DNA from 3 places in the Neobacillus niacini genome. Region 3 is predicted to be linked to each of the others. Evidence: riboswitches for the same ligand, from Rfam matches in the RefSeq annotation. Region 3 holds a riboswitch; each other region holds the start of a gene.
What was found. A riboswitch is a leader RNA that binds a small molecule or an ion and turns the genes downstream of it on or off. The one in region 3 is predicted to bind lysine.
Positions count from the first base shown of each region.

Region 1: another riboswitch for lysine. It lies ahead of ACN6MT_RS11835 (aspartate kinase); the one in region 3 lies ahead of dapA (4-hydroxy-tetrahydrodipicolinate synthase).
Region 2: another riboswitch for lysine. It lies ahead of ACN6MT_RS04465 (transporter substrate-binding domain-containing protein); the one in region 3 lies ahead of dapA (4-hydroxy-tetrahydrodipicolinate synthase).

Region 1 is NZ_CP183883.1:2,463,948-2,466,278, reverse strand. Features, by position in the region: gene ACN6MT_RS11835 (aspartate kinase) at 139-1,359, opposite strand; lysine riboswitch at 1,479-1,657, opposite strand; gene uvrC (excinuclease ABC subunit UvrC) at 1,727-2,331, opposite strand, start outside.
Region 2 is NZ_CP183883.1:933,456-935,786, forward strand. Features, by position in the region: gene ACN6MT_RS04455 (LrgB family protein) at 1-198, opposite strand, end outside; gene ACN6MT_RS04460 (CidA/LrgA family protein) at 168-572, opposite strand; lysine riboswitch at 756-937, shown strand; gene ACN6MT_RS04465 (transporter substrate-binding domain-containing protein) at 1,041-1,877, shown strand; gene ACN6MT_RS04470 (amino acid ABC transporter permease) at 1,939-2,331, shown strand, end outside.
Region 3 is NZ_CP183883.1:148,894-151,224, reverse strand. Features, by position in the region: gene ACN6MT_RS00770 (hypothetical protein) at 1-72, opposite strand, end outside; gene dapA (4-hydroxy-tetrahydrodipicolinate synthase) at 268-1,146, opposite strand; lysine riboswitch at 1,274-1,454, opposite strand; gene ACN6MT_RS00760 (class I SAM-dependent rRNA methyltransferase) at 1,621-2,331, opposite strand, start outside.

The DNA.
Region 1 (2,331 bases), 2.3 Mb from region 3:
ATGAAAGCTTTTTCTTGTTGCAGCTGGTGCTTCAGTTGGTACTTCAGTCGGTGCCTGTCACCACCCGTGGACACTGTCCACCTCAGGCGGACAGATTGGCAAAAAGTTTTCCTTGGAGTTGTCTCCAAGGAGGCTTTTTTAATCTTCTCTATTTAGTCCAAATGCTTGGTGCAGTACTTCTACGGCTTTTAGCATGTGTTTTTCTTCGACTACTGCTGAGACTTTGATTTCTGAGGTGCTGACCATTTTTATTTGAATTTGGTTCGCGGCTAGAACTTCAAACATTTTTGCTGCTACTCCAGGGTTAGAAATCATTCCTGAGCCGACGATTGATACTTTTGCCAGTTGATTTTCTGCGTCAAGCTGTTCATAGTTTAGTACATCCTTGCTATTTTCAAGGACTTTCAATGTCTCCATCAGGTCTTGGGTTTTAATAGAGAAAGCAAGATTTGCTGTTTCTGCTTCTGTTGTACTTTGAACAATAATGTCTACGTTCAAATGGTTCTCAGCCAGGGTTGTAAAAATGGTTGATAAACTTGTTAAAGAATTGGCAAGTCCTAATACACTTACCTTCGTAATTTCATCTTCAAATGCCACTCCACGGACTACAAGATTTTGTTCCATTGACGCTTCCTCCTCAATTACTGTTCCTTTTACTCTTTCCATACTTGAGCGAACCTCTAATTTGACTTGATAGTTTTTCGCAAATTCTACTGCCCTGGGATGGAGCACTCCAGCACCTAAATTGGCAAGCTCGAGCATTTCATCATAAGACACGGACTGTAATTTCCGTGCACTCTTCACATATCTAGGGTCAGTTGTGAATACACCCGTTACATCGGTATAAATATCACATTTATCAGCGTTTAGTGCAGCAGCAAGTGCCACGGCCGTCGTATCTGAACCTCCACGGCCAAGAGTAGTAATTTGACCATTTTCCGTAATCCCTTGGAAGCCTGCAACAATTACCACTTTACCGTCATCAAGCTGATTTTTTACCGCTTCTGTATTTATCGTTGTAATACGGGCATTTCCATGAACAGGCTCCGTGACAATTCCAGCCTGCCAGCCGGTAAACGAAACGGCAGGAAGATTCTGTTCATTTAGAGCCATTGACAATAAAGCGATTGTTACCTGTTCTCCCGTACTTAGGAGCATGTCCATGTCTCGTTTGTTAGGAGCCGCGGAAATTTCTTTTGCTAGATCCACCAGCTGGTCAGTTGATTTCCCCATTGCCGAAACAACCACTACAACCTGATTCCCTTGATCGGTTTCATCTTTTACTCGTTGTGCTACATTTAGGATTTTTTCTACACTTCCAACCGAAGTACCGCCAAACTTTTGTACAATTAAACCCATCTTTTCCCCTGCTTTCAGTTATAGGTTAAGAATCACTATATGTTTCCCCGCAAAAAAAATAAAAAAGCAATGAGAGGGCATCTCATTGCTTGAATACACAAAAAAATTCTGCGTCTACAATGTAAGATAGCTCTCCAAGGCATTAAACCTTGACAATCCGGCATTTATTCAATACAGGACCAGCAAAGAAAGAAATGAGACTTTCTTCACTTCGGCGACCATCCCCTTTCATGATTCATCACAGAAGCCCATCCTTCTCCGAATCATTACTATTGAAGCTCGCACCTCTACCTTCACTTCATTATTAAAAAGTGATAGTAATATAATTTTCAATCATTATAGCATAGCAAGATTTTTCTGACAATCACTATGATTGAAGTTTTTTAATTAATTCCTCTGCTACAGGAGCTGGAATTCCAATGGCTCTAAACTCGTCAAATGTAGCTTCTTTCATTTTCTTAACGGAACCAAATTCCTTTAACAGCTGCTTTTTACGTTTTTCACCAACACCTGGAATGTCGTCCAGTAGCGATTGAAACGCACTTTTTCCTCGTGTTTGACGATGAAAAGTGATCGCAAAACGGTGAACCTCATCTTGGATTCTTTGCAATAAATAAAATTCTTGGCTGTTTCTGCCGAGCGGAATAATTTCAAGTGGATTCCCATATAAAAGCTGAGAAGTTTTGTGCTTATCATCCTTGACTAGCCCAGCTAGGGGGATATCTAAACCCAGTTCGTTTTCTAAAACGTCTCTGACCGCCTCTACATGCCCTTTTCCGCCATCAATAATAATGAGGTCCGGAAGCGGAAGTCCTTCTTTCAACGCCCTAGAATATCTTCTTCTGGTTACTTCACGCATCGATTCATAATCATCAGGTCCCTTAACCGATTTAATCTTATACTTTCGGTATTCACGCTTATTCGGCTTCCCATCAATGAAGACCACCATCGCAGATACAGGATCCGTCCCTT
Region 2 (2,331 bases), 780 kb from region 3:
AGAGTTAATCCAATGTCCTCCAATCATATAGCTTTTATAAGGAATATCAAGCACTACGAGGATGATGACAATCAGGACGGTAGCGGTTAAAACCGGAATGAAAAATGAATATGAGAAACGGTTGTATAATCGGGTCATTGCGAAGAAGGCAAGGACAGTCAATAAAATCATCCAGATTGGGAATAGTGCTTGTTGCATTCCTGTTCATCCTCTCTATTTTTCGCTTTCTTTTCAAAGAATTGGCTTGCCCTTCCTGCTATTGCGATGGTAATTATGGTGCTTAATAGAATGACTATAAAGAGCATTGCACCTTGAACCGAAAGCAAGGAAGGGTAATTCATGATACCAACAGTAGCCGGAATAAAAAACAAAGTTAATATACTTAATAGAAAACCTGCACCCTGCTCAATAAATTTTACCGGGATAATTTTCAAACACAAACAAACGAAAAGTAATATTAGTGCGATAATACTACCTGGAATCATCAGGTGAAAAAGGTTTTGAATCGCCTTTCCAATGAAGGAAAAAATATATAATATACCAATTTGCAAAACAATGATTAGGAATTTCATATGCTCCGGGTCCCTCAAATGAGAGACTGCAACTTACCTTCTTTCTATAAAGTCTACTATTAAAGAACTTTTTTCATTATACACCCATTGATTGCACAGGTGCTTTCTATATGTTTCCATTGACGGATATTGGTTTTATACTGTATTATATAAAAATAATTTAATAAGACCTCACTTTTTATACAGTGAGGTAGAGGCGCGATATTTAACAGTCTTTAGTGGAGCTTGAGAAGCCGTGATGCTAAGGAGAAGGAAATGTCGCCGAAGTTTGTAATATTCTCGTTATTACATGCTGGGTCTGTAGTTAAGAGCTGCAGGACTGTCTCAATAAACTCCCCAGTTTATTGAGTTGTGCTATCTCATTTGGGATAAAGAGAGGACTTAAGGGCAACTATGTATAGTGCGACCTGAGTATACCTCAGGTCGTTTTTTGTCGTAATTTAGAGGAAAAACAGGAGGAGAGACATTATGAAAAACAAGTTTTCATTATTCATAGTTTTATTGGTTTCAACTATTCTTCTATTAGCAGGTTGTGGGACAAGTAACAGTTCTGATTCTGGATCATCTGAAGATAATACATTTAAGGTTGGTCTTGAAGCGGGATATGCTCCTTTTAACTGGACTCAAAACGATGATTCCAATGGTGGCGTTAAAATCGCTGGTTCTTCAGAATATGCTGGTGGTTACGACGTAGAAATCGCCAAAAAAGTCGCTGAAGGCTTAGGAAAAGAATTAGTGATTGTCAAAACAGAGTGGGATGGCCTGGTACCAGCTTTAACATCCGGCAAAATTGACGCCATCATCGCTGGTATGTCACCGACTGCAGAACGTAAAGAATCAATTGACTTCTCGGATAATTATTATACATCCAACCTAGTAATGGTTGTGAAAAAAGGAAGCAAGTATGAAGGTGCTACGTCCATTCAAGATTTCAAAGGAGCAAAGGTTACAGCTCAATTAAATACATTCCATTATTCAGTGATTGACCAAATTAAAGGTGTAGAAAAGAAAACAGCAATGGATAACTTCCCAGCAATGAGGGTGGCTCTTGAATCAGGGATAATTGACGGATACGTTTCAGAGCGTCCTGAAGGTGTTAGTGCTTCAGCTGCTAATGATAACTATGTAATGGTTGAATTTGAGGATGGATTTAAAACATCACCAGATGATACAGCAATCGCTGTTGGTGTTAAAAAAGGAAGCAAGTCTACAGATAAAATCAATGAAATTTTAAAAGGTATCTCAGAAGAAGAACGCACAAGCATTATGGATAATGCTATTAAAAATCAACCAGCAGCACAGTAATAGTGAGAAACCGGCTGTATTAATCATACAGTCGGTTTTATACAGTAAAGGAGGATAAAAGATGAGTCTTGAGTGGGTCATTAAAATAATTTCAGAAAACTGGCCTATGTTCCTTCGTGGCGCTGGTTTAACACTTATGATTGCTCTTATAGGAACGGTTATTGGAGCAGTAATTGGATTATTAGCAGGGGTAATAAGAACAATACCAATGCCTGAACGAGGGGCAAAAAAATTACTTTTAAACGTAATTAACGCAATTCTATCTATCTATATTGAATTCTTCCGTGGAACACCAATGATTGTACAAGCAATGGTAATCTATTATGGTTCTGCGCTAGCATTTGGTATCGATATGAATGTTTTTGCTGCAGCTATTATTGTTGTATCCATCAATACAGGAGCCTATATGGCGGAAATTGTCCGTGGTGGAATTGTTTCGATTGATAAGGGACAG
Region 3 (2,331 bases):
CATAGGAATTGCCCATGCGTTTATTTCCGGCATGTTTTTGTCTCTAGAATTTTTCTTTTTACTAATTTTCATAAATCGACCTGCTTTCAGAGTTTTTTAGGGGCGTAGCAGAGAGGGTAAATCAGGGGAATTGGATGTAACTATTTGTAGTATACAATTTTATAGGGAAGAGGATTATCATGAGAATTGTAATATTTGTGAATATTTGAATATTAATTTTTTGTAAAAAAGAACCTGCCCCACGAAGGGACAGGAATGATAATCAGATTAAACCAGGGTGTTAATTGGGAGTACTTTTTGCAGTGCACTCTTTTCTTCATCATTCAAGGGAATCATGGGAAGACGGACTTCCCCAACCTGGACACCTTGCATATTTAATGCAGCTTTTACTGGTGTAGGGTTAGGTGCTGCAAATAATGCTTTCATAATTGGGAGAAGGCTGCGGTGTAAAACAGCTGCTTCTTGAACACGTCCATTTTTAAATAGTGTAACCATCTCCTGCATTTGATTGCCAATGATATGCGAAGCAACAGACACAACACCTGCGCCGCCGATGGCTAGGACTGGTATAGTTAGTCCATCATCACCACTGTACAATGTAAATGTATCCGGAGTACGGCCAATGATTTCTGCCATGGCATCTAAATCGCCGCTTGCTTCTTTTACCGCCACAATATTACTAATTTCTGAGAGGCGGACAATGGTTTCTACGGAGATGTTGACGGCACAGCGTCCAGGAATATTATAAAGCATTATCGGTAAGGAAGTAGCTTCCGCAATGGCTTTAAAATGCTGAAATAACCCTTCTTGAGATGGTTTATTGTAGTATGGAGCTACGAGCATAATTCCATCAACGCCTGCTGCTTCTGCCTGTTTCGTTAAGCTGATAGATGCTCTCGTGTTATTAGAGCCAGTTCCAGCGATGACAGGCACCCTGCCGGCTGCAACCTCGACCACGAATTTAAATAACGCTATTTTTTCCTCTGTTGTTAATGTTGGAGATTCTCCAGTGGTTCCTGCAACTACTAATCCATCCGTACCATTAGCAATTAAATAATTTACTAGTGCTCTAGCTGCGTGATAGTCAATCTCTCCATGTTGATCAAATGGCGTCACCATAGCTGTTAAAACTTGGCCAAAAATCATCAAGCTCACCCTTTACATAATTTTTAATAAAAATTAGAGGTAGATCAGGTCAATCAATAGTAAACGCAAAAAAGCAGCAACGAAGGCTCGCTACTGCAGTAGAAACATAATTTAAAACCGTTCCTTTGCGTAAGATAGCCCTCCATATAGTCACCTATATGACAGTTCTGTATTTATTCAATAGCAGAACCAGCGGCATAGACAAATGAGATTCTAACCACTTCGGCAAATTCCCCTTTCCACAATCATCCTAGGACCTCATTATCCTCCTATTGCGTACTTATGGTCTTTGCGCCTCTATCCTCACTTCAAGGTAATGAAGTAAGAAAATATTTAATTATTAATAATAATAGCAGAAAATTCTATAAAATTCAAGAGCAAAGGTGCCCTGTCACCGTAGGGACTGCGGTGACAGGCACCACTCGTGGACACTGTCCGTGTGGGGTGGACAGTAAATTCCTATGAACTGGAACTTTATCCTATCTTTTTAATGAAAACTACTTTTAGGTAGTCCGATTCTGGGTAATGTTTATTGGTTCGGAAGTCGTCAGGAAGTGAGTATTCTTCCATTATTTTATAGCGTTTTTTTGATTCCTTAAAGGCTGTATCTATGAACCCTTTAAATTTGTCCATATTAAAAGAGCTAGAATTGGTGGATGCGAGGATCGTTCCGTTATCCTCCGTTATTGAGATGGCATCCTTTAACAGGTTTTTATAATCTTTTTCTGCACTGAAAACAAACTTTTTTGATTTTGCGAAACTTGGAGGATCAAGAATAACGACATCAAACAGTAGCCCTTTTCTTACAGCATATTTGAAGTAGTTGAATACATCCTCTACAATGATATCTTGATCCTCATATGCTATTCCATTCACTTGGAATTGCTCAATTGTTTTACGTTTGCTACGATTAGCAAGGTCGACACTTGTCGTTTTTTTTGCGCCACCTAAAGCGGAAAACACTGAAAACACTCCGGTATAGGAGAATGTATTTAATACCCGTTTCCCTTGTGTATACCTATCTCGTAATGCTTTTCTAACATCCTTTTGATCTAAGAATACACCGACCATAGCACTTTCATTTAAATAAACGGCAATATTGACGCCGTTTTCCTTCACGATAACTGGGAACTCTCCTCGTTTACCTGTGACGAAGTCATCCTCTTCAATGTATTTACCACTTTC